DNA from 3 places in the Janthinobacterium goodfellowi genome. Region 1 is predicted to be linked to each of the others. Evidence: predicted binding sites of a transcription regulator. Region 1 holds the regulator's gene; each other region holds the start of a gene.
The links. Region 1 encodes FliA, which starts transcription of late flagellar genes. Its sites were predicted from a motif close to CTAAAGTTTNNNNNNNNNNNGCCGNTA; they were not measured.
Positions count from the first base shown of each region.

Region 1 (10,583 bases):
CGGCATCGCCTCGACCCTGCAAAAGGCGCTCGACGACTGGAGTTTCATCGCGCCCCAGCTCGATTTGCTGTACCAGACCATCAATAGCGGCCGCGGCCATCGCGCCTTCGAGTTCGACCCCGCCAACTGCATGGCGCCTTTGCCGCGCAGCAGCTTGCGCGTGGCCGGCGCTTCCTACCTGCAGCAGATCGAGCGGGCCTGCAAGGCGGCGGGAACTGAAGTGCCCGCGAATCTGCGCGAATCGCCGCGCATGTACCAGGGCGCCAGCGACGATTTCCTCGGCGCCCACGACGACATCACCCTGGCGCACGAACAGTGGGGCATCGATTACGAGGCAGGCATCGCCGCCATCACGGACGACGTGGCCATGGGCTCGACGCCGGACCAGGCGCATCTGAACATCAAGCTGTTGATGATGGTCAACGACATCACCTTGCGCAACTTGGCGCCGGACGAGCAGGCCGGCGGCTACGGCTTCCTGCAGGCGAAACCGGCGATGGCGTGCTCGCCCGTCGCCATCACGCCCGACGAGCTGGGCGACGCCTGGCGCGGCGGCAAGGTGCATTACGCCTTGCGCTGCAGCGTGAACGGCAAGTTGACGGGCCAGCCCCACGCGGGCGCCGACATGGCGTTCAATTACCCGCAATTGCTCGCCCATCTGTGCCAGACGCGCAACGCGCGCGCCGGCAGCGTGGTCAGCGCGGGCGGGGTCGCCAACAAGGAAGTCAAGAAGGGATTTTCCAGCATCGTTGAGCGACGTAACCAGGAGATGATCGCCGATGGCGTCGCCAGCACGCCGTATTTGCTGTTCGGCGACGTGGTCCGCCTGGAGATGCTGGGCGATGACGGCAAGTCGCTGTTTGGTGCCATCGAGCAGACGGTGAAACAGGCCGAGGCGAGGAAAAACCGTTAGGAGCCCCGAGAAAATGGCCATGACTGCGTTGCAGCCCCTCGCCGTACTATTCGTACTGTCTTCGGGGCCGCGCCTTGTCCTGACCATTTTTCGGTCTCCTTTAAAGTGGGCGCCTGCGGCGCCTTGTTTCATTTGGGTAAAGGAAATACAGGGGATTTGCCCCCCTGTTCCGCCGATGGCGTGCGCCCGCTTGAACCGATAATGCCCCATGCCCAGTCCGTATTGCGCCTAGCCAGGCCGCAGGACTTCACCGGAGTTGATTGATGTCGGAAGACAGCGACGCAGAAAAGACCGAAGCCGCGTCACCGAAGCGCCTCGAGCAGGCGCGTGAGGAAGGCGACGTTCCGCGATCGCGTGAAGTGGCCACGTTTACGGTGCTGATGGCGTCCGGCTGCTGCCTGTGGTTTGCCGGCGACGCCATCGTGCGGCGGCTGACGGCCGTCATGGTCTCCGGGCTGACTCTGGACAGGGAGCAAATCCTCAATCCCGACGCGATGATGTTGCGCATCGGCTACGACGTGGGTTCGGTGCTGCTGACCTGCCTGCCGTACGCCGCGGCCATCATGCTCGTCGCGCTGGCCTCGCCCGTGCTGGTGGGCGGCTGGCTGTTCAGTTCCAAGGCGTTTACTCCCAATTTTGGCAAGCTCAACCCGATTCGCGGCCTGGGCAATATGTTTTCGAAGAATGCGCTGGTGGAATTGCTCAAGGCCATCGCCAAGACCCTCGTCGTCGGCGTCGTCGCCTGGATGGTGATGCAGCATCAAAAGGATGCCGTGCTGGGCTTGTCGGTGGAATCCCTGCGCGCCGGTTCGGCCCATCTGATCAGTCTGCTGATCACGGCCTTTTTGCTGATCGTGGGCGCGCTGGGCCTGATCGCCGCCATCGACGGCCCCTACCAGATGTGGCACTACGCCAACAAGATGAAAATGTCCTTGCAGGAAGTCAAGCAAGAGGCGAAGGAGTCGGATGGCAATCCGCAGATCAAGGCGAAGATACGCCAGATGCAGCATGAAATGTCGCGCCGCCGCATGATGGCCGACGTGCCGACGGCCGACGTGGTGGTGACCAATCCGACCCACTACGCCGTGGCTTTGAAGTATGGCGAGAATTCGCGCGGCGCGCCGCAGGTGGTGGCCAAGGGTATCGACGAGGTGGCGGCGAAGATCCGCGAACTGGCGGGCGAACACAAGGTCGCCATCCTGGAAGCGCCCGCCCTGGCGCGCGCGCTGTACAAGCACACGGACATCGGCGACGAGATTCCCGAGGCGCTGTACGGCGCCGTCGCCGAAGTGCTGGCGTATGTGTTCCAGCTGCGCAGCTACGGCAGTGGCCAGGGCCAGCGCCCCGACAAGCCGAAAAAACTCGACGTGCCGCCCGAGCTCGATCCGCTCGACCCCGCATCGCAGACCAAACCCGCGGCAGACGCGGCAGACAAGAATAAAGGAAGTACACCATGAACGGCCTGAGATTGCCAGCCTGGCTCAGCGGAATGGGCAACAACGCCAGCAAGGGTGTCGCCGCACCGATTATCATCATCATGCTGCTGGCGATGATGGTGCTGCCGCTGCCGGCCTTCATCCTCGATATCTTCTTCAGCTTTAATATCGCGCTGTCCATCATCGTGCTGCTGACGGCACTGTACACGGTCAAGCCGCTCGACTTCATGGCGTTCCCCACCATCCTGCTCGTGTCGACCATGCTGCGCCTGTCGCTGAACGTGGCGTCCACGCGCGTCGTGCTGACGGAAGGCCATACGGGCGCCGACGCGGCCGGCAAGGTGATCGAGGCGTTCGGTCACTTCTTGATTGGCGGCAACTACACGGTCGGTATCGTGGTCTTCATTATTTTGACGATCATCAACTTTACCGTCGTGACCAAGGGTGCGGGCCGTATCGCCGAGGTGGGCGCCCGCTTCGCGCTGGACGCCATGCCTGGTAAACAGATGGCCATCGATGCCGACCTGAACGCCGGACTGATCGGCGAAGACGAAGCGCGCCGCCGCCGCACGGAAGTGGCGCAGGAAGCGGAATTCTACGGCGCCATGGACGGTGCCAGCAAATACGTGCGCGGCGACGCCATCGCAGGCATCATGGTCACCGTCATCAACATCGTCGGCGGCCTGCTGGTGGGCTTGCTGCAGCACGACATGGGCTTTGCCGATGCACTCAAGAACTACACCCTGCTGGCCATCGGTGACGGCCTGGTGGCGCAGATTCCTTCGCTGATCATTTCCACGGCGGCCGGTATCGTCGTCTCGCGCGTGGCCAGCGAACAGGACATCGGTACCCAGCTGGTGGGTCAATTGTTTGCGAAACCGCAAGTGCTGTACATTACCGCCGGCATCATCGGCGGCATGGGCTTGATTCCCGGCATGCCGAACATGGTCTTCATCCTGCTGGCGTCATTGCTGGCCGGCTCCGCCTATCTGATCAGCAAGAAGCGCAGGCTGGAAAAAGCGGCGGCCGACAAGCCGGCCGAGGCGCCGCAAGCGACCGTGGCGCCCGAGCAGGAAGAGGCCAGCTGGCAAGACATCATGCCCGTTGATACCCTGGGCCTGGAAGTGGGCTACCGTTTGATTCCCCTGGTCGACAAGACGCAGGGAGGCGAATTGCTCAAGCGCATCAAAGGCATCCGCAAGAAATTTGCCCAGGAAGTGGGTTTCCTGGCGCCGCCCGTGCATATCCGCGACAACCTGGAATTGAAACCGTCCGCCTACCGCATCACGCTCAAGGGCGTGGAAGTGGGCGTGGGCGAAGCGTTCAACGGCCAGTTCCTGGCGATCAATCCCGGCATGGCCAGCGGCACCTTGCCGGGCCTGGCCACGAACGACCCGGCCTTCGGCTTGCCCGCCACCTGGATCGACGCCAGCTTGCGCGACCAGGCCCAGTCGATGGGCTACACGGTCGTCGATGCGGGCACCGTGGTGGCCACGCACCTGAACCATTTGATTACCTCGCACGCGTCGGAACTGCTGGGCCGCGCCGAGGTGCAGTCGCTGCTCGACCACCTGGGCAAGGAGTCGCCGCGCCTGGTGGAAGACCTGGTGCCGAAGATGCTGTCGCTGTCCACCCTGCAGAAGGTGCTGCAGAACCTGCTGGCCGAAGGCGTGCACATCCGAGACATGCGCACCATCATCGAAACCCTGGCCGAGCATACGGTGCAGACGCAAGATCCGAACGACCTCACGGCGCTGGTGCGCGTGGCCCTGGGCCGCGCCATCGTGCAGCAACTGTTCCCCGGCGCGGCCGAACTGTCCGTGATGACCCTCGACAGCCGCCTGGAGCGCCTGCTGATGCAGGCGATGGGCAATGGCGGCGACGGCGCCGGCATCGAGCCGGGCCTGGCCGACACCATCGCCCACCAGGCGGGTCTGGCCGCGCAGCAGCAGGAAGCGCTGGGCCTGACGCCCGTGCTGCTGGTGCCGGCGCCGCTGCGCGCCCTGCTGTCGCGTTTCCTGCGCCGCGCCTTGCCGCAGCTCAAAGTGCTGTCGCATGCGGAAGTGCCGGAAACCAAGACGATCCGCGTCACCAGTCTGGTGGGCGCGCAATAAACCCATGCAAAGGGCTGGGGGCGAACCCTGAGGGTTCGACCCCGGTTTTTGCTTTGGGTTAAAAAAAAGCGTAATTTCCTGCCGGCAAACTGAATAACGGGTACTTTCCCGTCCTGTTCCTTCGATCATTTCCTGCAAGCATCGCTAATAATGGAAACTGTCCGGGTGATCTGTGTCCATGAGGAAGACAGCACCCAAGCAACAGGAGTCGATGATGGTCACACAGTTCAGCCAATATTGCGCCACCCCCGCCTTGGGAGGCCGGTCATGAATGTGAAGAAATTTACGGGTGCCTCGTCGCGCGATGCGCTGCGCAAGGTGCGCGAAGCATTGGGCCCCGATGCCGTGATCCTGTCGAACCGTCAGGCCGATGGCGTGGTGGAAATCCTCGCGCTGGCCAATGACGATGCCGCTTCGCTGGCGTCGCCGCCGGCCGCGTCCGAAATGGCCCAGCCCCGTCCCCAGTTGCAGACCCAGTTCGCCACGCCGCAGCGTCCGGCCGCCCCGGCCCAGCGCCCGGCCGCGCCACGTCCTGCCGCACCGCGCCAGGCAGCCGGCGAGCCAGTGGACATGGCCCGCATGCAGCAGATGATGGCCAGCGCGCTGGCGCACGTCAAGGAAAACGCCGCCGCCGAGATGAGCGGCATGATGAATGAAATCCGTGCCATGCGCGGCATGATGGAAACCCAGCTGGCGGAAATCTCGTGGGGCTCGACGCAGCAGCGCGAGCCGCAAAAAGCCGTCGTGCTGCGCGAAATGCTGGCCGCCGGCTTCTCGGCCAGCCTGGCGCGCTACCTGATCGACAAGCTGCCCGCCGGCCTCGACGGTGCGCAAAGCATGCGCTGGATCAAGACGGTCCTGAGCCGCAACCTGAACACGGTCGCCAATGAAGACGCCATGCTGGAGCAGGGCGGCGTATTCGCGCTGGTCGGCCCGACCGGCGTCGGCAAGACCACCAGCACGGCCAAGCTGGCGGCCCGTTGCGTGATGCGCCACGGCCCGGAAAAGCTGGCCCTGATCACCACGGATGCCTACCGTATCGGCGCGCACGAACAGCTGCGCATCTACGGCAAGATCCTCGGCGTGATGGTGCATTCGGTGAAGGATGAGGCGGACTTGCGCATCGCCCTGAAGGAACTCAAGAACAAGCACACGGTGCTGATCGATACCGTGGGCGTGAGCCAGCGCGACCAGATGGTGACGGAACAGGTGGCCATGCTGTCGGGCGCCGGCGCCGACGTGAAGCGTTTGCTGTGCCTGAACTCGACGGCGACGCAGGAAACGCTGAACGAAGTGGTGCGCGCCTACCAGGGCAGCGGCCTAGCCGGCTGCATCATGACCAAGCTCGATGAAGCGGCGTCGATCGGCAACGTGCTCGACGTGGTGATCCGCCAGAAGCTGAACCTGTTTTATGTGTCGAACGGCCAGCGCGTGCCGGAAGACCTGTACCTGGCCGACCGCGGCTACCTGATCGACCGCGCCTTCAAGCTCAAGCGCGACTCGGCGGCGACGCAGTTTTCCGATGCCGAACTGCCGCTGCTGATGGCGCAGGCGGCCGCCCGCAATAATGAAGCGCGCGGGGTGCACCTTGGCTAATTTCGATTTCGACCAGGCCGAAGGCTTGCGCCGCATGCTGGCCGGCCCGCAGCCGCGCGTCATGACGTTCCTCTCGGCCACGCCGCAGGACGACAAGGGCGCCATGCTGGTCAACCTGGGCGCTTCGCTCGCCTATGGCGGCAATGACGTGCTGCTGCTCGACGCCAGCGGCGGCAGCGACGGCGTGGCTGCACGGCTGGGACTGGCGCACGGCGCCAGCCTGCGCGACGTGGCGCGCCAGCAGTGCGGCTTGAATCAGGTCATCCACCAGGTGCCGCAAGGCTTCGGCGTGGCCAGCCTGGGCGCGCGCAACCACCTGATGGACAGCATGGACTATGCGGGCGAGGATGAATTGCGCCGCCTGGGCAAGACTTTCGAGGTGCTGGCGCGCCAGAGCGGCATCGTGCTGGTCGACGGCGTCGTGGCCGACGAGGGCGATTGCTTCCCCGTGCCGCTGATGGCTTCGTCGGATATCGTGGTGCAAGTGTCGACCAGCGCCACTTCGATCAAGGCGGCGTACTGCCTGATCAAGCGCCTGAGCCAGGAACTGGGACGCCGTCCGTTCGGCATTCTCGTCACCGGCGCTTCCGAATCCGAGGCAAAAGTGGTATACGATAATATGGCACAGGCGGCGAGCCGCTACCTGGCCGTGAAGCTGACCTCGATGGGTTCGGTGCCTGCCGATGAATATCTGCACCGCGCGGCGCGGCTGGGCCGCAGCGTGGTCGATGCGTTTCCGCTGGCGGGCGCCTCGGTGGCGTTTCGCGGACTGGCCGAGCGGCTGGCCCGTTCGGCGGCGCCGGTGCTTGGCGGCACCTTGTACCAGACGGGGAGCCCGCACCAGTTCAGCGCCTGACACCAACCGTAGCACCAGATAAGACGAGAAAACAATAAGCAGCCTATGTACACGGTCAAAGGGAAATCGAACAAGGACTATTTGCTGACGGAGCACATTCCGCTGGTGAAGCGTCTGGCGCACCATATGAAGGCGAAATTGCCGCCTTCGGTCGAGGTCGATGACCTGATCCAGGCCGGCATGATCGGCCTGCTCGATGCCATTACCCGCTATGAAGAGACGCATGGCGCGCAGTTCGAGACGTATGCCGTGCTGCGCATCCGCGGCGCCATGCTCGACGAATTGCGCACCAGCGACTGGCTGCCGCGCAGCATGCGCCAGAACATGCGCAAGATCGAAGAGGCGATGAGCACCTTGCAGCAGCGCCTCGGCCATCCGCCGACGGAGTCGGAAGTGGCGAAGCTGCTGAAAATGTCGCTGGCCGACTACCAGGAAATGCTGGGCGACGGCGGCGGCCACCAACTGGTGTACTACGAAGACTTTCATGACCCGGACGGCAATGACAGCTTCCTCGACCGCCACTGCGTGGACGAGGACAGCGACCCCTTGCGTTCCCTGCTCGATACCGATTTCCGGCAATCCGTGATCGATGCCATCGACGCGCTGCCGCCACGCGAGAAAATACTCATGGGCCTGTATTACGAAGAAGAGCTGAACCTGAAGGAGATCGGCGCGGTGATGGGCGTATCCGAATCGCGCGTCTCGCAGCTGCATACCCAGGCCGTCGCGCGCCTGCGCGCAACCTTGAGGGAGCAGGCGTGGACTGGTCCAGCGTAATCGGGCTGGCGCTGGCGCTGGCGGGCCTGCTGGTCGGCCAGGCACTGGAAGGCGGCAAGATGGCCTCCCTTCTGCAGCCGGCCGCCTTTGCCATCGTCATCATCGGCACCTTCGGCGCCGTGCTGCTGCAGACGCGGCTGCGCACCTTCGTGCGCGGCCTGGAAATGCTGCGCTGGGTCTTCCTGCCGCCGGCCGACACGCGCGCCGCGCTGGCGCGCGACATCGGGCAGTGGAGCCTGACGGCGCGCCGCGACGGCCCGCTGGCGCTCGAGCGGCTGATGGAAAACACGGCTGATCGCTTCAACGCCAAGGGCTTGCGCATGATCGTCGACGGCATCGCGCCCGACAAGCTGCGCCAGCTGCTCGACGTGGAAATCTCCGCCTACGAAATGGCCGAGCGCCAGGCCGTCAAGGTGTGGGAATCGGCGGCCGGCTATTCGCCCACCATCGGCATCCTCGGTGCCGTGCTGGGCCTGATCCACGTGATGGAAAACCTCACCGACCCGAGCAAACTGGGCAGCGGCATCGCCGTGGCCTTCGTCTCGACGATTTATGGCGTGGGCCTGGCCAATCTGCTGTTCCTGCCGGTGGCCAATAAACTCAAGGCCATCGTCTCGCGCCGCGTGGTGCAGTATGAAATCACGGCCGCCGTGCTGTACGACATCGCCACGGGCGACCACACGCGCATCATCGAAGAGCGCGTCTCCAGCCTGCTTCACGAGCACTGAGCGAGCACTGACCATGATGCGGCGCGCGCGCAGGAAGTATGACGAGGAACCGGACAACCAGGACCGCTGGCTGATCTCGTACGCCGACTTCATCACTTTGCTGTTCGCGTTTTTCGTCGTCATGTATGCGATCTCGCAAGTCAATGAAGGCAAATACCGCGTCTTCCAGAGCGCCATCGGCCAGGCCTTCAGCCTGGAAAAGGGCGCGCCGCCCATCATCATGGAAGCGCCGCAAGCGATCCCGCTGCCGAACCCCGCCCTGAAACGCCGCACGGAAGCCATCCGCCGCGAGCGCGAACACATGACGCGCCTGGCGCAGGACCTCACGTCCACGCTGGCGCCGCTGGTCAAGGAAGGCAAGGTCCGCGTGACGCAGACGAGCCGCGGCGTGAGCGTGGAAATCAATGCCAGCGTGCTGTTCGACCCGGGCGCGGCGCGCCTGACGGCGGAATCGGACCAGGCCCTGCGCGCCGTCGCCGTGCTGCTCAAGGACGACACGCACGACGTGCAGGTGGAAGGGCATACGGACGTGCAGCCGATCAGCAATTCGAACTTCGCCTCGAACTGGGAATTGTCTGCCGCGCGCGCCAGCGCCGTGGTGCGCCTGTTCATCGCCAGCGGCGTCAAGGCGTCGCGCCTGACGGCCGTGGGCCACGCCGACAACATCCCCGTGGCACCCAACGCCACGCCGGAAGGACGGGCGCGCAACCGCCGGGTCGCCGTGACGATCTTGTCCGGCATCCCCGAGACGGTGACGGAAGTGCCGACGGCGCCGCCGGCCAACTAGGACGGGCTTTTCGGGCCGGCGGGGCCTGGACCATGTCATTTGCTGGTCATACTGGAATGCTAGGCTGTCGCCCTTCTTTCAGCTTCCAGGTCATCCCATGCCTTCTTCCAGAACATTGCTTGCTTCGGCCATCGCCATCGTGTTGAGTGTCGCCGCCTGCGGCGGCGATAGCGACCCGGCCGGCAGCGTGCCGCCGCTCCCCGCCGGCCGCTGGATCGCCGGCGACCTGCACACCCATACCACCCAATCGGCCGACGCCGACGTCAGCCAGACCTTGGACAAGGTGCTGGCCAAGGCCTTTACCACGTATGGCCTCGACTGGATGGCGCTGTCGAACCATTTGCGCGTCTCCACGCGCGATGCACTGGGCGCACCACTGCCGGTGCCGGTTCCCATGTCCATCGGCGCCGAGCGTTATGAAATCCCGCGCGTGCAGGCCCTGCAGGCGGGCGGCAGCTATGCCGATAAGCTGATTTTCTCGGGCTTCGAGTGGGACATGCCGACCCATGATCACATCGGCGTCGGCCTGTTCGAAGGGGCGGACAAACTGGTCGCCAGCACGCGCGGCATGAAGGAGTTCGAATACCTGTTTACCACGCGCGACGCGGCCATGTTCGACGCCGCCGACGTCGCGGCATGGAAAGCGAAATACGGCGACACCCGCTACAACAAGACGGCTGCCGATGCGCTGCAAGCGATCAACTGGCTGAAACAGAATTACCCGGAAACCAGCTACGCCGTCATCAACCACCCGTCGCGCAACAAGGGCAGCTACAGCATCGCCGACTTGCGTGCCTTCAATGATGCCGCGCCGAACATCATGTTCGCCATCGAAGGCATGGTCGGCAACCAGATGGAACCGGACCGGGGCGGCTACACGGCCGCCTACACGGACGACAATGCGCTGCTGCGCGTGTATGGCGGCGTCGACTACGTGGTGGCCAAGCTGGGCGGGCCATGGGATGCGCTGCTGGGCGAGGGGCGCCGCATCTGGAACCTGACCGATTCGGATACCCACTTCAAGATCGTCGGCGGCAACAGCAGCGGCTATTTCCCCGGCGAGTATGCGAAGAACTATGTGTTCAACGGCGCGCAGGGTGTCCCGCTGGCGAAGGACTTGCTGGCCGGCTTGCGTTCGGGCAAGATGTTCTCGACTTACGGCGACCTGATCAATGCGCTCGATTTCAACCTCGCCAGCAAGGACGACCGCAAGGAGATGGGCGGCGAGCTGAAAGTGGCCAGCGGCGAGAAAGTCACGATCACCATCCGCTTCAGGAGCCCGGCCAAAAACAACTACGAAAAGCCCGTCGACAGCGGCGTGGCCGCCAACGTCAAGCCCGTGGTCGACCATGTCGACCTCATCGTCGGCGATGTGG
Region 1 covers NZ_JBNYXN010000001.1:380,096-390,678, forward strand. Annotated here, with positions in the region: gene ACQ4WQ_RS01715 (fumarylacetoacetate hydrolase family protein) at 1-913, shown strand, start outside; gene flhB (flagellar biosynthesis protein FlhB) at 1,177-2,370, shown strand; gene flhA (flagellar biosynthesis protein FlhA) at 2,367-4,463, shown strand; gene flhF (flagellar biosynthesis GTPase FlhF) at 4,731-6,059, shown strand; gene ACQ4WQ_RS01735 (MinD/ParA family ATP-binding protein) at 6,052-6,915, shown strand; gene ACQ4WQ_RS01740 (RNA polymerase sigma factor FliA) at 6,961-7,692, shown strand; gene ACQ4WQ_RS01745 (flagellar motor protein) at 7,674-8,420, shown strand; gene motD (flagellar motor protein MotD) at 8,437-9,207, shown strand; gene ACQ4WQ_RS01755 (CehA/McbA family metallohydrolase domain-containing protein) at 9,305-10,583, shown strand, end outside.

Region 2 (10,583 bases), 1.2 Mb from region 1:
CTTGGCCGACGCGTAATAGGTTTCGCCGGCCGTCGTCAGGGTGAACTGCTTTTGCGTGCGCAGGATCAGCTCCGCGCCGATGGCTTCTTCGAGGAACTGGATGGCGCGCGTGACGGCCGACGGCGAGCGTCCCAGCATGCGCGCCGCGTGGATGAAGCTGCGCTTTTCCACCACGGTGCAAAAGGCGCGGATTTCCCACATCAGTTTCATCGACATCGCGTGACTCCCGGCAAAAGAGGCCAGTAGACCGCACGGAGCGCATTCCGTCAAGCGTTACGCCTGATTGCGTTTTCCGCAATTTGAAGTTGCATCCGAAAAAGTGCCTGACGCCTATACTGCCGCTGTCGCCCATTCCATATTGCCTATCATGCTGACCATTTCGCTGCTGTGTTTATTTGCCTTCTTTGCCGGCCTGATCGATGCCGCCGTGGGTGGGGGCGGGCTGATACAGCTGCCGGCCCTGTTCAACCTGATGCCGAACATGGCCTCGACCTCCTTGCTGGGCACGAATAAGCTGGCGTCCGCCTGCGGCACCACGTTTGCCGCCCGCTCGTTTGTCGGCAAGGTGCATATCCCCTGGCTGCTGGTGCTGCCCGCCGTGGCCAGCGCCTTCGTCATGTCCTTCATCGGCGCGGCCGCCGTGTCCTACGTGCCGCAGCAGGTGGTGCGCCCCATGGTGCTGGTATTGATCATCATCATGGCCATCTACACCTTCATCAAGAAGGATTTCGGCACGACGCGCGAAGCGCGTCCTATCGGTCCGCGCGAACGCGTCCTCGCCATCGTCATCGGCGGCGCCATCGGCTTTTATGATGGCCTGTTCGGGCCGGGCACGGGCAGTTTCCTGATTTTCCTGTTCATCCGCGTCTTCGGCTTCGATTTCATCCTCGCCTCGGCTTGTTCGAAACTGGTGAATATCGCCACCAACGTGGCCGCGCTGGCCTTCTTCATTCCCGCCGGCCACGTAGTCTACGCGGTGGCAGCGCCGATGGCCGTGTGCAATATCTTGGGCGCCCTGACGGGCACCTGGATCGCCGTGCGCCGCGGCGCCGCCTTCGTGCGCATCCTCTTCCTCGTGCTGCTGGTGCTGCTGATCGTGAAGTTGTCCTACGACATTTTCTTCAAGTAAGTTTTTGAACGACACTAGCCATGAAAACCATCCGGGGCGTACTGTGGGACAACGATGGCGTGCTGGTCGATACCGAACAGCTGTTTTACGAAAGCAACCGCGACTTGCTCTTGCCCTACGGCATAGAGCTGACGCCGAAGCAATTCTTTGACTGGTTCCTGGACAATAACTACGGCGCCTGGCATCTGCTGCTGGGACAGGGCCACGCCATCGAACTGGTCGAGCGCCTGCGGGCCGAGCGCACCGTGCTGTTTGCGCAACGCTTGCGCCAGGCGGGCCAGCTGGCCATCCCCGGCATCGGGCAAGTGCTGGCGGCGCTGCGCCCGCACGTGGCCATGGGCGTGGTCACCAGTGCCTACGAACAGCATTTCCGCATCAGCCATGCGGCCACGGGCTTGTTGCAGCACTTCGGTTTCGTGCTGACGCGCGAAATGTATGGCGAAAGCAAGCCGGCGCCCGACGGCTACCAGCTCGGCTTGCAGCGCCTGGGCCTGGCCGCCGCCGACTGCGTGGCCGTGGAAGACTCGCCGCGCGGCTTGCGCGCCGCCAGGGCGGCCGGGCTGGAATGCATCGTCGTGCGCAATCCCATGAACCGTCACCACGCGTTTGACGACGCTTTTTGCGTGGTCGATTCCAACGCCGAGCTGGGCGAAGTACTGGCCTCGTTCGTGCCCGGCATGGCACCAGCGCGCCCGCTGCCAGCTCGGAAATTAGAGGCCTTCCTCTGATCCGTCTTGCCGGCATGCCATTACAATTGCCTATCGCATTCACCGGCCTCGTCCCACGATGACCCTCCCGCAACTGCACTTTGCCCACGCCAACAGTTATCCTGCCGGTACCTACCGCAAGCTGTTCGGCTTGCTGGGCCAGCACTACACCGTGCAGGCGCTCGACATGCATGCGCACGACCCGGCATATCCCGTCAGCACGGGCTGGCCCGAGCTGGTGCGCGAGTACATCGACGACCTGGAACGCCGCTACAGCGCGCCCGTCATCCTCGTCGGCCATTCGCTGGGCGGCATGCTCAGCGTGATGGTGGCCAAGCAGCGGCCCGACCTGGTGCGTTGCGTGGTCTTGCTCGATTCGCCCGTGGTGGCGGGCTGGCGCGCCTTGCTGGTGCGCCTGGCGCGCAACACGGCGCTGGGCGAGCGTTACTCTCCCGCCCGCTTTTCCGCCCGGCGGCGCAAGCTGTGGCCCGACGCGCAAGCGGCCTATGAACACTTCGCGGCCAAGGACATGTTCGCCATCTGGGCGCCGCAAGTCTTGCGCGACTACATCGACAGCGGCCTGGTTCCCCATCCTGAAGGGGTGCAGCTGCGGTTTACGCGCGAAGTGGAAACACAGGTCTACCGCAGCTTGCCGCACCATATCGGCGGCCTCGTCAAGGATGGTTTTCCCGTGCCCATCGGCTTTATCGGCGGCACGGAATCGGTGGAATGCCGCCAGGCGGGGCTGACGGCCACGCGCAAGCTGGTCGGCAAGTTTTTCCGCCAGGTGCCGGGCGGCCATCTGTTTCCCATGGAGAACCCGGAACTGACAGCGCAAGTGGTGCGCGAGATGATCACGGCATTGCTGGCGAAACAATAGCCTTCCGCCAAGGATTTTCAGGGGATGGGGGCCAACAGCGGCGGATTTTCGCGTAAAATCCTGCCATTCGGGCCGCGCCTGCCCCAGGCGCGCCGCCCCAGCCATTCGATATTCTAGAAAGATACCCCTGCGATGACGATTAAAAGCGATAAATGGATACGCCGCATGGCGGAAACAACGGGCATGATCGAGCCGTTCGAACCGGGCCAGGTCAAGGAACGCGACGGCAACCGCATCGTTTCCTACGGCACCTCCAGCTATGGCTATGACATCCGCTGCGCCGACGAGTTCAAGCTGTTCACGAATATTAATACCACCATCGTCGATCCCAAGGATTTTGACGCGAATAACTTCGTCGACGTGTCGGGCAAGGGCTATTGCATCATCCCGCCGAATTCGTTCGCGCTGGCCCGTACCGTGGAATACTTCCGCATTCCCCGCAATGTATTGACGATTTGCCTGGGCAAGAGCACGTATGCGCGCTGCGGCATCATCGTCAACGTCACCCCGTTCGAACCGGAATGGGAAGGCTATGTGACCCTGGAGTTTTCGAATACGACACCGTTGCCGGCAAAAATCTACGCCAACGAAGGCGTGGCGCAAGTGCTGTTCTTCGAATCCGACGAAGTGTGCGAAACGTCGTACAAGGACCGCGGCGGCAAATACCAGGGCCAGGTCGGCGTGACCCTGCCGAAGACCTGATTGATTGATTGATTGATTGATTGCTTGCTTGAGCGGGCAGGGCGCCAGTCCTGCTTTAAATCTGTTTCAGCAGCCACGCTTTCAGCGCGCTTGACGGCTGGTACAGGGGAACATGGCCGCGCAGCAAGATTTGCGCGCTGCGCCGGTAGGCCGCGCCGTCGATGGCGATGTTGCCCGTCGCCCCGTCCTGGCGCGCCACGATGGTGGTGTCCAGGATGCCGGCCGGGTTGGCTATGCCCAGTTCAATCTCTGTCTCCATTTGCTTGACCGGTGGCACGCCGCGCGCCAGCGCATGCGCCACCGTGCCCGGGATCAAACAGGCGGCCGCCAGGCAGCAGCCGCCCGAGACGGCCAGCGAGGCGTGGCCCGCCTGCGGCGTAAAGTAACGCACCGCAATATTTCCTTCTTCTGATGCCGGCCCCACGATGCAGAACTTGGGGATGGTTTCGCTGCGTTCCAGCTCTTCCAGGGTCATCAACCCGCCATCGCGCTTGCGCAAGCCCATCAGCAGTCCCGCCGCGCTCCACACCTGGCGGATCGCCTGCATGAAAGCCGTGTCCGCTTCCAGTTCCGCGATGGACTCGTGCGCCGTCTTGCCGAACTGGCTCGCTGACGCGATGACCATGGGCACGGCCACATCCACGCACGAGACCGCATAACTGTGCACCACATCCTGCGCATTGCCTGTTGGCAATAACTTGCCCGTCTTGGCGCCTGCCGGCTGCCGCAGGAACAGGTCCACGCGGGGGAAGTTGCCGGTCACGCCAGGAATGCTGGCGGCCGTAAAGCTGCCATCGAGTTCGCGCGCCATGCGCGAGGTGGTGATGACGCCCGTGTTGGTGTTGCGGATTTCGATATCGTGCGCGCCGATGGCCAGCGCCTCGATCACGCCGCTGTCCAGTCCCCACAGTTGCAGGGCGGACGACATATTGCCGCAGTTCACGCTCCAGTCGATATCGCCATGCTCGCCGGCCAGCTGCACCAGGGTGCTGACCAGGCGCGGCTGGCCCGCATGCTGTTCCACCTCGGCGAGGAAGACTTTATTGCTGGTAGGCGCGCCCCGTCCCAGGCCCGTGATTTGCCGGTTGCCCGGCTGCCGCCCGGACTGGGGCACGCCCATCAGGTGGCGCAGCAATTCCTCACGCAGCGTTTGTGCGGCCGGCACGCAGGCCGCGTGCAAGACCAGGCCCGTCGACGTGCCGCCACGCATGTGGTGGACGGGAAACTCGATCACGCCGCAGCGCAGGTGGGGCACGAGGTCGGGCAGGGCGGGCAGCAGGGGCGTCATCATCATGGATCGTGGTCAAGGCAGGAAGCGCCAGTGTGCCAGTTTTTCTTGCTGGTGTGCAATCGGATGGTGGGCGCGGCGTCTTTACATGGCTTTACCCGCCTTTACACTTGCCGCCCTGTATTGAGTACCTTGCGCGCCGATAATAAGGTATTGAATGATCAGGGAGGCAGTATGGTAGCGGCAATCGGTTCCGGCAGCGCAGTCAGCGCGGCCAGTAGCGCCAGTGCGGGCAGCAGTGCGCAGATCGCGGCGCTGCAAAAGCAGATCACGGCGGCGCAAAAGCAGTTGACGGAGTCGCAGAAGGGCGAGCAGACGGACGCGTCGCAAAAGCTGCAGCAGCAGCTGGCGCAGCAAATCCAGGCCTTGCAGGCACAAATTGCTCAGTTGCAAGCGGCGGCCGCGCAGCAGGCGGCGCAACAGGATACGCAGACGGCCAGCAGCGCCGACACGGCGGCAAGTCCCGCCAAGTCCGTCTCGTCCACGCTGGGCAGCATCATCGATACCCAGGCGTAAGCAAGTCTCGGGCAATACTCGCCGCCAGCTCAGCCTGGCGTTTTGACGGGCAGCAGCATCTCCACGCACAGCCCGCCGCCGCTGCGCAAGCTGGCGCCGATGCGGCCGCCATGGGCGCCGATGACGTGCTGGGCGATGGCCAGGCCCAGGCCGTGGCCGTCCGTGCTGTGCTGGGTATTGCTGGCACGGAAGAACGGCTGGAAAATGCTGGCCAGGTCCGCGCTGGCCACGCCGGGGCCGCGGTCCAGCACGGCGATGCGCAGCAGATCCTGCTTGCCGTCATGCAGGCGCGACCGCTTTACGTCCACCGTGCCGCCATCGGGACTGTGCTTGACGGCATTGCGCACCACGTTTTCCACGGCGCGCGCCAGCAGTTCGGGCCGGCCCGTGACAGCGGCGCCGGCGCTGGCCGCGTCGCCCGCCAGGGCGATGTCCACTTGGCGCGCCTTCGCTTCGTAGCGGGCGTCTTCCAGAATGTCGTGCAGCAGTTCGGCAATGTCGACGTCTTCGCTGAGCGGGGAGCCGGCACCGGCTTCCAGCCGCGACAGGGTCAGCAGTTCGCCGATCAGCTTGTCCATGCGTTCGCTTTCGCGCTCGATGCGCTGCATCGAGGCGTCCATCTTGTCCGGCTGCTGGTGCGCCAGGCCGATGGCGGCCTGCAAGCGCGCCAGCGGCGAGCGCAGTTCGTGCGACACGTCATGCAGCAAGCGCGTCTGGCTCTCCATGAGATGGCGCAAACGGCCCGTCATGCGGTCGAAATCGCGGCCCAGGTCCGTCAATTCATCGCCGCGCTTGCCGCTGGCGTGAAAACGGGGCGCCAGGTCACCGTGCGAGGCGGCCTCGAACGCTTGCCGCAAGTCGCGGATGGGGCGCGCAAAATACCAGGCCAGCAAGAAGGCGAACAGCAGGCTGGCGGCGATGGCGGCGCCCAGGGGAATGAAGGTGCGGTAGGGGCTGTCCATGCGCGGGCCGGGCGGCATGCCGCGGCCGAATTCGCCGCGTGGCGGCGCAGTGCCCGCTTCCCTGGGCCGTGGACCGGGTCCCATGGCGCGCGGGCCGCTGAGGGTAACGGCATTGAGGGTGTCGCGCGCGGCGCCTGCCTCGGCATTGCGGAAGCGTTCGGACGAGGGCAGGAACAGCAGATAGCGCTGGCCGTCGCTGCCCGTGACCGTGCGCACGACGGGATGGGGCTGGCTTTGCTCCAGCATGGCGCGCGCCTTGCTCAGCATGGCGGGATGCACCGCGCGGCCCATCAGTTCGTGTCCGCGTCCATCGACGGCAAACACGCGCATGCGCTCGAGCTTGCCAAGGAATTGCCGCAAGGCCGCGCTGCCGCCCGCTTCCAGGGTGGCGCTGGCAGCCTCGATGATCATTTGCGCGGGGGGACTGGTGTCGATGTCGAGGGCCCGTTCCTGCTGTGCCGCCCGGTTTTTCAGCCAGAACGTGCCGCCGATGCCGATGGTGGCCGTCACTTGCGCCAGCATGATGCACAGAAAAAACTTCCAGAACAGACGCCCCACGCTTACTCCTTGATCAGCTGGTAGCCGAGACGGTACACGGTCTGCAGGCAGGAGCGGCCGTCGGCCAGGGTGCCCAGTTTGCGGCGCAGGCTGCTCAAGTGCACGTCGATATTGCGGTCGAAGCGGGCCATGGGCCGGCCCAGGCCCAGTTCGGACAGTTGATTCTTGCTCACGGGCTTGCCGGCATGGCGCACCAGCACTTCCAGCAAGTTGAATTCCGTGCTCGTCAGCTCCAGGTGGGTGCCGGCCCAGGAAATGCGGCGCTGTTCCGGCCACATCGTCAGTTGCCCCACGGTCAGCGGCGCCATGCCCGTGCTGTCGTGCGGCGCCGCCTGCGCGCGGCGCAGGATGGCGCGGATGCGCGCCGTCAGCTCGCGCGGCGTGCACGGTTTGGTCACGTAATCGTCGGCGCCCAGCTCCAGGCCGACGATGCGGTCCGTGTCGTCGCCGCGCGCCGTCAGCATCAAAATGGGCAGGTTGCTGCCGGCGCGGATGCGGCGCAGGGTTTCCAGGCCATTCATGCGCGGCATCATGACGTCGAGGATGGCGATGGCATACAGGCCCGTCAGCGCTTCGGCCGCGCCGCTTTCGCCGTCATGCACGGCGCGGGCGTCAAAACCTTCCTGCGTCAGATATTCCTGGAACATGCCGACCAGTTCCACGTCGTCATCGATTAACAAAACCTTGCTCATGCCTGTGCTTTTTCGGGTGAATATCGCCCGATGATAGCAGTCAACAGGGGCCCTTCAGGGCCCTTTTACCCGCTTTTACATACGTCCGCTTACATTTGCGGCCTTTCCTTTACACGCTTTTACGCGGCCCTAACGTTGCTTTACACGCCAGACGCCGACAATCAGGGCTGACCGCCACGAAAGGAAAGCCCGATGAAACACCTGAGTATTGTCCTGTCCCTGTTGCTGCTGTCCGCCTGCAGCATGCCGCTGGTCGCCCTGGCGCAGCAGGAAGCTGCGCCGGACGGCCCGCCGCCGCAAGCCATGCCAGGGCCGCCGCCCGGCTTCGGCCACGGCCCAGGCGGGCCCGGCGCGCCAGGCTTGCCGCTGTTCCTGCGCGGCATCGAATTGAGCGAAGCGCAGCAGGACAAGGTCTTCGCCGCCACCTATGCCCAGGCGCCCTTGCTGCGGGAACAGGAAAAGATCGCCTTCAAGGCCCATGCGCAGTTGCGCGAGCTGGCCGCATCCGATGCCTACGACGATGCGAAGGCCGGTGCGCTGGCCAGCACGGCGGCGCAAGCCATGGCGACGATCAGCTTGCTGCAGGCGCGGCTGGAGCAGCAATTGCTGGCCGTGCTGACGCCGGAACAGCGCCAGCAGACGCAGCAGCAGCGCGACGGCCGGCCCGGCCCGCGCCATCCCCAATCACCGACAGGAGATTGACCATGAGCATCAGTGCCTTGAGTTCCAGCAGCGCCGCTACCCAGCTGAGCGCGTTCAACCGCGTCAGCGGCGGCAATACCGGCAGTGCCGACAGCGTAGGCGGCGCGCGGCCGCCAAGGCAGGAAGATAAGGGCTTTCTCGATGCCGTTTCCAGCGCCCTGTCGTCGATCGGCGTGACGGTGCCCGACACGGCGTCGCCCGACAGCACTAGCGCCGACACGGGCACGGCCAGCAGCAGCGATGCGGGCCAGGCATTGGGAGCGTTCCTGCACCAGTTGATGGGCAGCCTGCACGCCCAGGGCGGCGCGGGTGCCAGCGCCGGTGTCGACAAGGAGGGCGACAAGGGCGGGGGGCGGGCACGGGGGCATGGCAATATCAAATCGGACTTGCAAAGCCTGATCCAGACCCTGTCGTCGGGCACGGGCAGCGATAACAGCAGCGTTTCGGACTTGCAATCAAGCTTTTCCAGCCTGATCACGGCCTTGGGCGGCAGCGCCAGCACCAGCGGCGACAGCAGCGCCAAGCTGAGCAGCTTCTTGCAGGCGCTGTCGGGCAGCTTGGGCGCAGCCAATGCGGGCGGCAGCGTGTCCACTAGCGGCAACCTGGTCAATACAACGGCCTGAACCATGGAACGCAAGCTCGCCCCGGTTGCCAGGAAGGCGCTCTCGCGCCATGCGACACAAGCGCTGTTCCTGTGCGCCAGCCTGAACCCTGCCTTGGCGGGCTTGCCCCACTTGTTGGAGTATGTATGGAATTACATGATCACGGTCTGGCATCCGACCTCGAAATGATGCGGCAGGCGGCCGAGCGGCGGCAAGTCCTGCGCTGGCTGCTGGCCGGCGCCGCCGCCTTGCCTTTGATGAGCTGCGGGGGTGGCACGGACGCCGGCGGTATGGCCGCGGGCAGCACCGGCACCGTGACGCTACCGGCCACGGGCGCCTGCACGGTGATCCCCGAGGAAACGGGCGGGCCGTATCCGGCCGACGGCACGAACACGCATGGCGGCAGCATCATCAACGTGCTGAACCAGTCGGGCGTCGTGCGCAGCGATATCCGCGCCAGTTTCAATGGCGCCACGGGTGTGGCGGCGGGCGTGCCGTTGACCATCCAGTTGCAGTTGCTCAACGCCAGCGGCGGCTGCGCCAGCCTGGCCGGCTACGCCGTCTACCTGTGGCATTGTGACCGCGAAGGCCTGTATTCGCTGTATTCGAGCGGCGTGACGGCGCAAAATTACCTGCGCGGCGTGCAGGAAACGGACAGCGCCGGCAAGCTGGCCTTTACGACCATCTTTCCCGGCTGTTACGCGGGTCGCATGCCGCACGTGCATTTGGAGGTCTATCCCAGCCTGGCCAAGGCGGCCAGTGCCGCGAACCGCATCAAGACCTCGCAATTCACGTTTCCGATGGCAACCTTGAACGAGGCTTATGCGGCCAGCGGCTACACGGCCAGCGTGCGCAACCTGGCGCAGATCAGCTATGCCACCGACAATGTCTTCAGCGACGGCGCCAGCCTGCAGATGGCCACGGTGACGGGCAATGCCACGGATGGCTATGTCGTCACCCTGACGATCGCCGTGAACGGTTAAGTTGCTGTCATGAAACCCAGGTCGCGCCGGCTGAAGTTGCCGATGTTCGGGAACACCTCGGCCAGCTGGCTGTCGGCCACGCCGAACCACTTCGCCAGGGTGGCGCCGTACTGGTCGACGGAGGTGGTCGGCAGCAGGGCGCCGGAACCGACGTCCAGCTCATGGCCCAGGCCCGTCGTGGGGAAGGCGCCGTAGATGTCGCGGCCCTTGACGGCGCCGCCCACGACAAAATGGTGGGCGCCCCAGCCGTGATCCGTGCCGTCGCCGTTGCTGCTGAAGGTGCGGCCGAAGTCCGACGCCGTAAACGTCGTCACCTGGCGCCGCAGGTCCGTGCCCTGCAGCGCCGCCAGGACCGTGTCGAAGTACGCGAGCGCATGGGCCAGGCGGGCCATCAGGTCGCCATGCAGCTCCTTTTGGCGGTCATGCGTGTCGAAACTGCCCAGGGTCACATAAAACACTTGCCGTTTCGCCCCCAGGGGGCCGCGCCCGCCGATGATGCGCGCCACGGTCTGCAATTGCACGGCCAGCGGATTGACGCCGGACGCGCCCGTGTTCGGATTGACGTAGGGCGGGGGATTGGGCACGCCGCCCGCGCCGGCGGCCAGCATGGCGCCGCTGAGGATGCTCTGGCTGGAAATGGCGCGCTGCACGACGGCCACGTGTTCCTGTTCGATCAGGTCGCTGCCCGCATCGTTGATGATGGCTTGCAAGGCGCCCGCGCCGCCAGTGCTGCCATACAGGCTGCCGCTCAGGCCGCGGATGGGCACGGCGCCAGACTGGCCCACCTGGAACTGGCGTACCTGGCGCCCGCTGAGGAAGATGGTGTTGCCCGCGGCGGAAATGGCCGTGAACATGGCATTCG
Region 2 covers NZ_JBNYXN010000001.1:1,553,447-1,564,029, forward strand. Annotated here, with positions in the region: gene ACQ4WQ_RS06980 (LysR family transcriptional regulator) at 1-216, opposite strand, end outside; gene ACQ4WQ_RS06985 (sulfite exporter TauE/SafE family protein) at 368-1,129, shown strand; gene ACQ4WQ_RS06990 (HAD family hydrolase) at 1,150-1,857, shown strand; gene ACQ4WQ_RS06995 (alpha/beta fold hydrolase) at 1,916-2,716, shown strand; gene dcd (dCTP deaminase) at 2,849-3,418, shown strand; gene ACQ4WQ_RS07005 (PrpF domain-containing protein) at 3,474-4,712, opposite strand; gene ACQ4WQ_RS07010 (FlxA-like family protein) at 4,881-5,222, shown strand; gene ACQ4WQ_RS07015 (sensor histidine kinase) at 5,252-6,742, opposite strand; gene ACQ4WQ_RS07020 (response regulator transcription factor) at 6,745-7,434, opposite strand; gene ACQ4WQ_RS07025 (Spy/CpxP family protein refolding chaperone) at 7,627-8,136, shown strand; gene ACQ4WQ_RS07030 (hypothetical protein) at 8,139-8,759, shown strand; gene ACQ4WQ_RS07035 (dioxygenase family protein) at 8,885-9,721, shown strand; gene ACQ4WQ_RS07040 (DUF1501 domain-containing protein) at 9,718-10,583, opposite strand, start outside.
Region 2: ACQ4WQ_RS07010 (FlxA-like family protein) is a predicted target of FliA. The motif match lies at 4,825-4,851, and genes of this name have one in related genera.

Region 3 (10,583 bases), on a different contig from region 1:
TATCAGGTGTATGCCTGCGGCGCGCCCTTGATGGTCGATGCGGCCCACCGCGATTTCGTGCAGCAGTGCCAGCTGCCAGCCGACGATTTCTACGCGGACGCCTTCACCAGCGAAGCGGATCTGGCCAAGTAAGCGTCACCTTCCAGACAGCGGGGCGCTGCTGCTGCGGCATCCGCTGCCGTCCCACCCCGCTGTTTCCTGGAAATTTCATGCCTCTCGCCTCTGCCGGCAACGGCTTCAGTATCCTGCGTCACCGCAATTTTGCCTGTTACCTGTCCGCCCGCGTGCTGGGCACCGTGGCCGTGCAGATGCAAAGCGTGGCCATCGGCTGGCAGGTGTACCAGATCACGGGCAGCCTGTTCGACCTGGGCCTGATCGGTCTGGCGCAGTTCGCGCCCTTCCTCGTTTTGATTTTGCCGGCGGGACACGTGGCCGACCGCCACAACCGCCGCAACATCATCGCCTGGTGCCTGACGGCGCAGCTCGCTTGCGCGCTGGCCCTGCTGGCGTTCACCCTGAGCGGCCTCTCCATCGTCTGGCCCGTATTCGCCGTGCTGGTGCTGTTCGGCAGCGCCCGCGCCTTCATGATGCCGGCCACGCAAGCCGTGCTGGTCAACATGGTGCCCACGCAACACTTCAGCCGCGCCCTCGCGCTCAGTTCGTCGAGCTCGCACGTGGCCATCATCCTGGGGCCTACCCTGGGCGGCTTGCTGTATTACTTCGGCCCCAAGGTCGTGTATTTGATCTCGTCGGCCTTGCTGGTGCTGTCCGTGCTGCTGATGCGCGCCACCACGCCGGCGCCGCAAGTGGTCAAGCGCGAACCCGTCAGCTGGCATACCCTGCTCGAAGGCTTGCGCTTCGTCTGGTCGAAACCCATCGTGCTGGGCGCCATTTCGCTCGACCTGTTCGCCGTGCTGTTCGGCGGCGCCACGGCCCTGCTGCCGGCGCTCGCGCACGACGTGCTGCATATCGGCCCCAGCGGCCTGGGCCTGCTGCGCACGGCGCCGGGCGCGGGCGCGGCCCTGTGCTCGATCGCGCTGGCCTTCTTCCCCATCACGCGCCGGGTGGGCGCCTGGATGTTCGGCGGCGTGGCCGTCTTCGGCCTGGGCACCCTGGTGCTGGGCAGCACCAGCTATTTCCCGCTGGCGCTGGCGGCGCTGTTCCTGATGGGCGTGGGCGACATGGTCAGCGTCTACATCCGCCACCTGCTGGTGCAGTTCGAGACGCCCGACGAGATCCGCGGCCGGGTCAGCGCCGTGAATGCCGTCTTCATCGGCGCCTCGAACGAGCTGGGCGAATTCGAATCGGGCTTGACGGCCGGCTGGTTCGGCCTGGTGCGCGCCGTGCTCTTCGGCGGCGCCGCCACCCTGGCCGTGACGGGCGTGTGGGCCGTGCTGTTCCCCGTGCTGTCGCGCATGGACCGCTTCCCCCACCACGAGAAAGAGGCGGCCGCAAGACGGCCACCGGAGCGGGCACTTAAGGGCTAAGATGCGCTATTGCCACTGACGAACTTGCACCATGAAAATCACGCTTCCCTTGCACGGCTTCATCCGCAGCCGCCCCCACCTGAGCATGGCCACGGCCATCGGCGTGGCGACCGGCCTGCTGCTCCCCCCCTCCTGGCAACAGATGACGCGTTTGCTGACGGCGTGGAACGTGGCCGTCTGGTTCTACCTGGCGACGATGGCCTGGATGATGATGCGTGCCAACCATCACAAGGTCAAGACCATGGCGGCGCGCCAGGACGAGCGGGCGGCCACGGTGCTGTCGGCCCTGTCCGTCGCATCCGTGATGAGCCTGGTGGCCATCGTCTCGCAGCTATCCTCGATGAAGGACATGGCGCCCGACGAGCGCGCGCTGCATTACGGCTTGACGATCCTGACACTGGTCGGTTCCTGGTTCCTCGTCGGCACCCTGTTCTGCTTTCATTATGCCCACCTGTATTACCAGGCCGACCCCGCGCTGCGCCCCCTGAAATTTCCCGACGACGAGCAGAATCCCGATTACTGGGATTTCCTGTATTTCGCCTTCACCATCGCCGTAGCCGTGCAAACGTCGGACGTTTCCGTGCAGACGCGGCTGATGCGGCAGATCGTGCTGGGACAATCCGTGCTGAGCTTTTTCTTCAACCTGGTCGTGCTGGGACTGTCGATCAATATCGCGGCGGGCCTGATCAATGGATAACGCTGACGTCGGCTTGAAAAGATTCCGTGAGGAAACTTGACCTGGGTGTAGGGTTAAGCTCATCTTAATCGTGCGCACCCTCTTGAAATACTGGAAAGAGGAGTAAGATAAGTTCCATGCACAGAGGTCATGTGCATGAGGCAGCAACCAGGCCGCAGCACGCCTGAGATGGGTTTTTTTTGAATTGACAGGAGTAAGCATATGCAAATCAATATTCATACCGACAGCACCATCGCCAACACCGCTGGACTGAACGAACATGTGCAATCCGTACTTGAAAACGCACTGAGCCGCTTCCGCGACAACCTGACCCGCATCGAAGTCCATATCAGCGACACGAATGGCCCGAAAGGCGGCGCCGACGATATCCGCTGCGTCATGGAAGCACGCGTTGCTGGCTATCAACCGATTGCCGTGACCGAACAGAACGCCACCGTGCATCAATCCGTTGCCGGCGCCACCGACAAACTGAAACGCGCCATCGATAGCGCCCTGGGCCGCCTGCAAGACAGCAAGCGCCACGCCACCGGCAAGAATGCCGTGATCGATACGGCCGAAGCGGAAGAAACCGCCGAGTAATTCCCCCACCCGCAGGATTTCCAGAGACTGAGGCAGCCGTTCAAGGCTGCCTTTGCACATCTTGGCCCGCCTTTCGCCTGCGGCAACAAGCATAGTAAAACAACCATCATTTCAGCTTACTAACACGACAATGAAATAATTGTCGTATTTCTCACAGTAAGTGACAACAAGCAAGGCTTTGCCGTTACAGCCAAGGCCGCTTTACGCTATCATGAAGCTACCGGCCCCCTGCTCGCGCGCGCCGGCTTTTTGAAAGTGTGATTGTGGAACAGATCGGCAACTTTGGCGCTTCAGGCTGCAACATCGGCGATTTACAGCTATTTCGCGATGGGGCGGATAGCCAGACGGCCGCCATGCTGGCACCCTGCCCCGTCATGCGCCTCGAAGCGGGCGAAGCCATTGCCGACACCCAAGGCACCAGCCTGTACATCGTCCTGCGCGGTTCGCTGGCCGTGGCCGCCGACACCCACACGGGCATGGATGACGGCACCGTCAGCAAGGTCTTGCCCGGCGAAAGCGTGGGCGAACAATCGGTGCTCGATGAAGCGAGCAACCTGGCCGCCATTTCCGCATTGGAAGAGACCGACTTGCTGGTGATCGACGCGGCCGTCGTCTGGGAATTGATCGAACAATCGAACGGCCTGGCGCGCAACCTGCTGCGCTTGTTGTCCTTCCGCATCCGCGCCGCCAATGCCCTGCTGCGACGGCGGCAGAAACTGGGCGAGTTCTACCGCCAGCTGTCGATGGTCGACAGCCTGACGGGCCTGTACAACCGCGCCTGGCTCACCGACTTGCTGCCGAACATGATCATCACGGCCCACGCCAGCGGCTCGCCGCTGTCGCTGGTGATGATAGACCTCGACCATTTCAAGCGTTTCAACGACACCCACGGCCACCAGGCGGGCGACCAGGCGCTGCGCATCGCCGCGCAAGTGCTGGGCGCGGCCCTGCGGCCCACGGATTTTGCCGTGCGCTATGGTGGCGAGGAAATGATGGTGATCTTGCCCGATACCAGCGAAAACGTGGCCTTGCGGGTCGCCGAACGCTTGTGCGAGCGCATGCAGCAAGCCGTCATCTTCACCGACATGCGCAGCGCGCTGCCGCACATCACGGGCTCCTTCGGCGTGGCCAGCCTGGCGGCGGAACAGGACGATGAAGCGCTGATCGCGGCGGCCGATGCGGCGCTGTACCGCGCCAAGGCAGGCGGGCGCAACCGCGTCATGCTGTAGCTCAGGCAGCCTTGCTGTCGGCCGGCTTGCTTGCATCCGGCTTGGCCGCATCATCCTTCTTGCTGCTGTGCGCGGCGATGAAATCCGCATAGCCCTTCTGCACCAGTTCATACGTCTTGTCGATATTGCTGGCGATATCGCCGTTCAGCACTTTCAAGCCGCCCAGGATGTCGCGCGCTTCCTTGAAGCCTTTTTCCATGCCCCCGCTGATGGTGTCCATGAACTTGCTCAGGGCCGTATCGTCGTCCATGCCGGGATTCTGCTTCTTGTACGCGTCGAAAAAACCCGTCGACAGCGATACGATGCGGCTCGCCGTCGCTTCGGCGCTATTGTCCTGCGATGCCGCGTTCTGGATCGCATCGTCGCCGTACTGCCCCTTCAGCGCTTCATTGATGTTGGTGATGGCCGTCTTGTACAGCAGCGCCAGCGGCTCGTTCTCGGAACCGATGGAGACGTTCAACGAGGCCTGCATGATGGAGGCGTTCAATTGCAGCTTGCTGCGGTCATTCACGCTCATTTCAGCATTGACGCCATCCTTTTGCTGGACTTTATCGTCCTTGCCGGCAACGCCCGTACTGACGGAAGTCACGGAAGGGGTGGAATTGCCGCTTGCGGCGATGGGAATTGACACGATAGACCTCCTTGAACGGGCAATGTATGCCACCATGCGGGAAACGCGATGATGACCATCCTCTCGTGTAGTATCGGCAGGTTTTCAGAAAACTGAAGCGGCCCGGACAATTAAGATAACAATTAAGCAAGCAACGACCATCAATGACTAACCAGACCTTTCTTTGGCACGACTACGAAACCTTTGGCGCCCAGCCGCGCCGCGACCGCCCGGCCCAGTTCGCCGCCATCCGCACGGATGCCGAACTCAACGAGATCGGCGAACCGATCATGCTGTATTGCCAGCCTGCCAATGATTTCCTGCCCGATCCGCAATCGTGCCTGATCACGGGCATCACGCCGCAGCAATGTCTGCAGCTGGGCGTGCCCGAACACCAGTTCGCCGCCACCATCGAAGCGGCCTTTTCGGAACCGGGCACCATCGGCGTGGGCTACAACACCATCCGTTTCGACGATGAAGTCACGCGTTTCCTGTTCTGGCGCAACCTGATCGACCCGTACGCGCGCGAATGGAAAAACCATTGCGGCCGCTGGGACATCCTCGACGTGGTGCGCATGACGCACGCACTGCGCCCGGAAGGCATTCAATGGCCGAAGCGCGACGATGGCCAGACCAGTTTCAAGCTGGAACATTTGAGCAAGGCCAATGGCCTCGTCCACGAAGCGGCGCATGATGCGCTGTCCGACGTGCGCGCCACCATCGCCCTGGCCCGCCTGATCAAGCAGAAACAGCCGAAGCTGTTCGAATTCTGCCTGGCCCTGCACAAGAAGGACCGGGTCGCCAGCGAAATGGGCATGCACCTGGCCGCTGGCGAGCGTCAGCCTTTCCTGCACGTGTCCGGCATGTTCCCCGCCGAACGGGGCTGCCTGGGCGTCGTCTGGCCGCTGGCCACGCACCCGAGCAATAAAAATGAAATCCTCGTCTGGGATTGCGCCTACGACCCGCGCGAACTGTTCGAACTGGACGCCGACACCATCCGCATCCGTTTGTTCACGCGCAAGGAGGCCTTGCCCGAAGGCATGACGCGCCTGCCCGTGAAAAGCGTCCATTTGAACAAGTCGCCCATGCTGGTCGGCAATTTAAAGACCTTGTCGCCCGCGATGGCCGCGCAATGGGGCATCGACGTGGATGCCGCGAAGATCAACGCCCAGCTGGCCGCCGCGGCGCCGAACATGGATGCCATCTGGGCCGAAGTGTTCCAGCGCCCCGGCGCGGCTGCCGCGCTGGACGTGGATGAGGATTTGTACAACGGTTTCGTCAGCAACGACGACCGCCGCCTGCTCGAATCCTTGCGCCGCGAAACGCCAGCCAAGCTGGCCACGGCCCGTCCCTCGTTTGCCGACGAACGCCTGCAGGAATTGCTGTTCCGCTACCGCGCCCGCAATTTCCCGCAAACCCTGAGCGAGGCGGAAAGCCTGCGCTGGGAACAGCACCGCGCCGCGCGCCTGTTCGACGGCGACGGCGGTGCCCGCACCATCGAAATGCTGTTTACGGAGATCGACGTGCTGTCGGAATCGGTCGATGAGCGGGGGGAAGAGATTCTTGGCGAGCTGTACGATTACGCGGAGATGGTGGCGCCCATGCGCGACTGAAGTACCAGGCAAGCCGGGTAGGTCGGATTAGCGGGGCAAGGCCCCGCGTAATCCGACAACAATGTTGGCCCGAGCTGGTGGTGTCGGATTACGCGGCGTCGCCGCTAATCCGACCTACGCTGCGCGGTGTTGATTGATCGCATCGCGCGTTTCGATCGCCACGCGGCGGGCCGCGTCGGCGAAGTCTTCGCCCGCTTGCGGCGTGGCGTAGATGATGGCGCGCGAGGAGCTGATCATCATGCCCATGCCGTTCGCCGTCTGGCCCGCGCCGACGGTGGCGGCAATATCTCCGCCCTGGGCGCCGATGCCGGGCACCAGCAGCGGCATGTCGCCCACGATGGCGCGCACTTGCGCCAGTTCTTCAGGGAAGGTGGCGCCGACGACGAGCGCGCACTGGCCATTCTTGTTCCATTTCTCGGCCACCAGGCGCGCCACGCGCTGGTACAGCGGTTCGCCGTCCGTGTCGAGGAATTGCAGGTCCGAACCGCCCGGGTTCGAGGTGCGGCACAGGATGATCACGCCGCGGTCTTTCCACGCCAGGTAGGGGTCGAGCGAATCCTCGCCCATGTAGGGGTTCACGGTGACGGCGTCGGCGCCGTAGCGCTCGAACGCTTCGCGCGCGTATTGCGTGGCTGTCGCGCCGATGTCGCCCCGTTTCGCGTCGAGGATCAGGGGGATGTGCGGATAGTGTTCGCGCACGTAGCGGCAGATGTCTTCCAACTGCTTTTCCGCGCCCAGCGCGGCAAAATAGGCGATCTGCGGCTTGAAGGCGCAGGCCAGGTCGGCCGTGGCATCGATGATGCGCGTGCAAAAGGTGGTGATTCCATCAGGCAAGTCGCGCAGCTCAGCCGGCAGTTTCGCCAGATCCGGGTCCAGGCCCACGCACAGCAGGGAATTATTGGCCGTCCACGCGGCGGATAATTTATTGATGAAATTCACGGCACACCTTCTCTATATTCAGTTGCAAACCCCGTATTGTAACGCGGCGCGGACCTGGCAAGGCAGCCTGAGGCGGCGGTCGGCGCTTATTAAACCGACATGGCGGGCCGTTTCAGGTATATTTGCCCCACCTCCTTTACTCTGCACGGAACCCATCATGCAAATCACCAATCAAATCACCAAATGGCTGCGCCTGGCCCTGAGCGTCACCGTCCTGGCCGGCATCCTGACGGGCTGCGGCTACAACGACTTCCAGAGCAAGGACGAAGCCACCAAGGCGGCCTGGGGCGAAGTGGTCAACCAGTACCAGCGCCGCGCCGACCTGATCCCCAACCTGGTCAATACCGTCAAGGGCTATGCCACGCACGAGCGCGAAACGCTGGAAGCGGTGACCAAGGCGCGCGCCGCCGCCACCAGTTTCCAGATCACGCCCGAAGTGCTGAACGACCCGGCCGCCTTCGAAAAATTCCAGCAAGTGCAGGGCCAGCTGTCGTCGGCCCTGTCGCGCCTGATGGTGGTGTCCGAGAAATACCCGGATTTGAAGGCCGATACGAGCTTCCGCGACTTGCAGTCGCAGCTGGAAGGCACGGAAAACCGCATCACCGTGGCGCGCCAGCGTTACATCGCCGCCGTACAAGATTACAACGTGCATGCGCGCAGCTTCCCGAACAACCTGACGGCGATGATCTTCGGCTACAAGGTCAAGCCGTCGTTCACGGTGGAAAACGAAAAAGCCATTTCGACCGCGCCGACCGTCAACTTCGGCAAATAAGATGAAAGCCTGGTCTTATCTGGCGGCGCTGGCGACGGCGCTGCTGCTGTGGACAGCCTTGCCCGCCAGCGCGCAGGGCTTGCAGCCCGTGCCGCCGCTGGCGGCGCGCGTGACGGACAACGCCGGCATGCTCGATGACAAGCAGAAAGCGGCGCTGGAAGGCGTGCTGGCCGACTACGAAGCCAAGACGGGCAGCCAGATCGCCGTGCTGCTGGTCAAGAGCACGGAACCGGAAGCCATCGAGCAATACAGCATCCGCGTGACGGATGCCTGGAAGCTGGGCCGCAAGGGCGTCGATGACGGCGTGCTGCTGATGGTGGCGAAGGACAACCCATCGTCCTTGCGCCGCCTGCGCATCGAAGCGGGCCGTGGCGTGCAGGGCGTGCTGACGGATGCGCAATCGAAACGCATCCTGCAAGACGTGATCGCCCCCCATTTCAAGCAAAACGATTATTACGGCGGCCTGGTGGCCGGCATTGGCGCCATCGCCACCCTGCTGAACCAGGAGCAATTCCCCGCGCCGGCACAGCAGAAGGCGCCGGCGACCGTGGAAGCGGGCGGCCTGACCTTCTGGCTGCCGCTGCTGTTCTTCGGCTTTCTTGTGCTTGTGACCGTGTTCCGCTCGCGCGGCGGGCCGAACCGGCTGCAGCGCGGCAGCAACTGGTCCAGCGGCGCCACGGGCGTCGTGCTGGGCAGCATCTTGAACCAGGCGCTGAACAACCGCGGGGGCGGAGGAGGCTTCGGCGGCGGCGGATTTGGCGGAGGCGGTGGCAGCGGTGGTTTCAGTGGCGGCGGCGGCGGTTTTGACGGCGGCGGCGCCTCGGGAGATTGGTAATGACGAAACAACTGACATTCGGACAACGCTGCGGACGCGCCCTGAAACATTTACGGGGCACGCCGGCGACGGCGCGCCATGCGTTTCCCGAACGCACGCTGAAAGCCATCGAAACGGCGATTGCCGATGGTGAAACGATGCACCGGGCGGAAGTGCGCCTGATCGTCGAGGCGGCCCTGACGCCGGGCATGGCTTACCAGGGCGTGAGCAACCGCGAACGGGCGCGCGAACTGTTCGCCCAGTATGGCGTGTGGGATACGGAAGACAACGTTGGCGTGCTGATCTATATCAACCTGGCCGAACACCAGGTCGATATCGTGGCCGACCGCAACGTGGGCCGGCGCGTCACGCCGGAGCAGTGGCAAGCCGTGTGCCGCACCATGACCAAGGGTTTCAAGGATGGCAATTTCCACGACAGCACGCTCGATGCCTTGCAGCAGCTGAATACCCTGCTGCAAAGCCACTTCCCCGCCGATGGCACGCGCGGCAACCAGTTGCCGAACGAACCCATCCTCATCTGATTCCTGGCCGGGGATTACAATCCGCCATGGCCCCGCAGCATGGCGGCGCCCCCACCCGCCGAGGAGAAAACATGAAACTGATCGATAAAACCGCCATCGTCACGGGCGCCACCCAGGGCATCGGCCTGGCCTGCGCCACCCGCCTGATCGCCGAAGGGGCGCGAGTGATGCTGGTCGACATCAAGGAAGAAGGCGCGCAGGCGGCCGCCGCCCTCGGCCCGCAGGCGCATTTCTTTTGCGCCGACGTCAGCCAGAAGGCGGACGTCGATGCCATGTTGAAGGAAACGCTGGCCCAGTTCGGCCACATCGATATCCTCGTCAACAATGCGGGCGTCACGCATGCGGCCGATTTCCTCGACGTCTGTGAAGACGATTTCGACCGGGTCATGCGCATCAACCTGAAATCGATGTTCCTGTGCGGCCAGGCCGTGGCGCGCGAGATGGTCAAGCGCAACAGCGGCTGCATCATCAATATGTCCAGCGTGAATGCGGAGCTGGCGATCCCGAACCAGGTGCCGTATGTGGTGTCGAAAGGCGCCATCAACCAGCTGACCAAGGTCATGGCCCTGAACCTGGCGCCGCACGGCGTGCGCGTCAACGGCATCGGGCCGGGCACCATCCTGACGGAACTGGCCAAGCAGGCGGTGCTGTCAAGCCCGCAGGCGCGCCACACGATTCTGTCGCGCACGCCGCTGGGCCGTTGCGGCGAGCCGGAAGAAGTGGCCGGCATCGCCGCCTTCCTGGCCAGCGACGACGCCACCTACATGACGGGCCAGACCATCTATGTCGATGGCGGACGCATGGCGCTAAACTACACGGTGGCCGTGAAGGAATGAAGGCTGACGCGGGTAGTTATATTAAAAAAGAATAATAGATATCTGAAAAGACCATTAGACACATATCGTGCGCCGCAGCATAATGCACCTGTCTCCACTATTCTCCTCCAAGAAAATAGTTTTAAGCCCGCTTTCACCAGCGGGCTTTTTTTTTGCTATCGCTGCTGCAACATGGCCATTCTTGCCATTTCCCACAATCTTCCCGCTCATTCCGCCTGCCGCAAAAAAATGTTGCGGCGTGTCATCAGCCCGTCATCTTCGGCCCCTATACTTGCTTCATCTGCTGTACAGGCAACCGATATGCCTGACTACAGACAGGTGTGCCGCGATGGCACACCACTCCCCTTTCATGACCGTGGCGGGCGCCGGCAAGGCGCGCGACATGGTGAGCACCGAGCAACTCTCAACTCTTGACCCATTTCATTTGGGTTTTTGGCCCGCGCCCCCGCGGGCCTTTTTTTTTCC
Region 3 covers NZ_JBNYXN010000004.1:277,745-288,327, reverse strand. Annotated here, with positions in the region: gene ACQ4WQ_RS17210 (CDP-6-deoxy-delta-3,4-glucoseen reductase) at 1-132, shown strand, start outside; gene ACQ4WQ_RS17205 (MFS transporter) at 210-1,487, shown strand; gene ACQ4WQ_RS17200 (DUF1345 domain-containing protein) at 1,519-2,184, shown strand; gene ACQ4WQ_RS17195 (HPF/RaiA family ribosome-associated protein) at 2,386-2,763, shown strand; gene ACQ4WQ_RS17190 (GGDEF domain-containing protein) at 3,027-3,992, shown strand; gene ACQ4WQ_RS17185 (DUF5610 domain-containing protein) at 3,994-4,623, opposite strand; gene sbcB (exodeoxyribonuclease I) at 4,767-6,215, shown strand; gene pyrF (orotidine-5'-phosphate decarboxylase) at 6,330-7,154, opposite strand; gene ACQ4WQ_RS17170 (LemA family protein) at 7,312-7,926, shown strand; gene ACQ4WQ_RS17165 (TPM domain-containing protein) at 7,928-8,761, shown strand; gene ACQ4WQ_RS17160 (TPM domain-containing protein) at 8,761-9,282, shown strand; gene ACQ4WQ_RS17155 (SDR family NAD(P)-dependent oxidoreductase) at 9,354-10,118, shown strand.
Region 3: ACQ4WQ_RS17185 (DUF5610 domain-containing protein) is a predicted target of FliA. The motif match lies at 4,695-4,721, and genes of this name have one in related genera.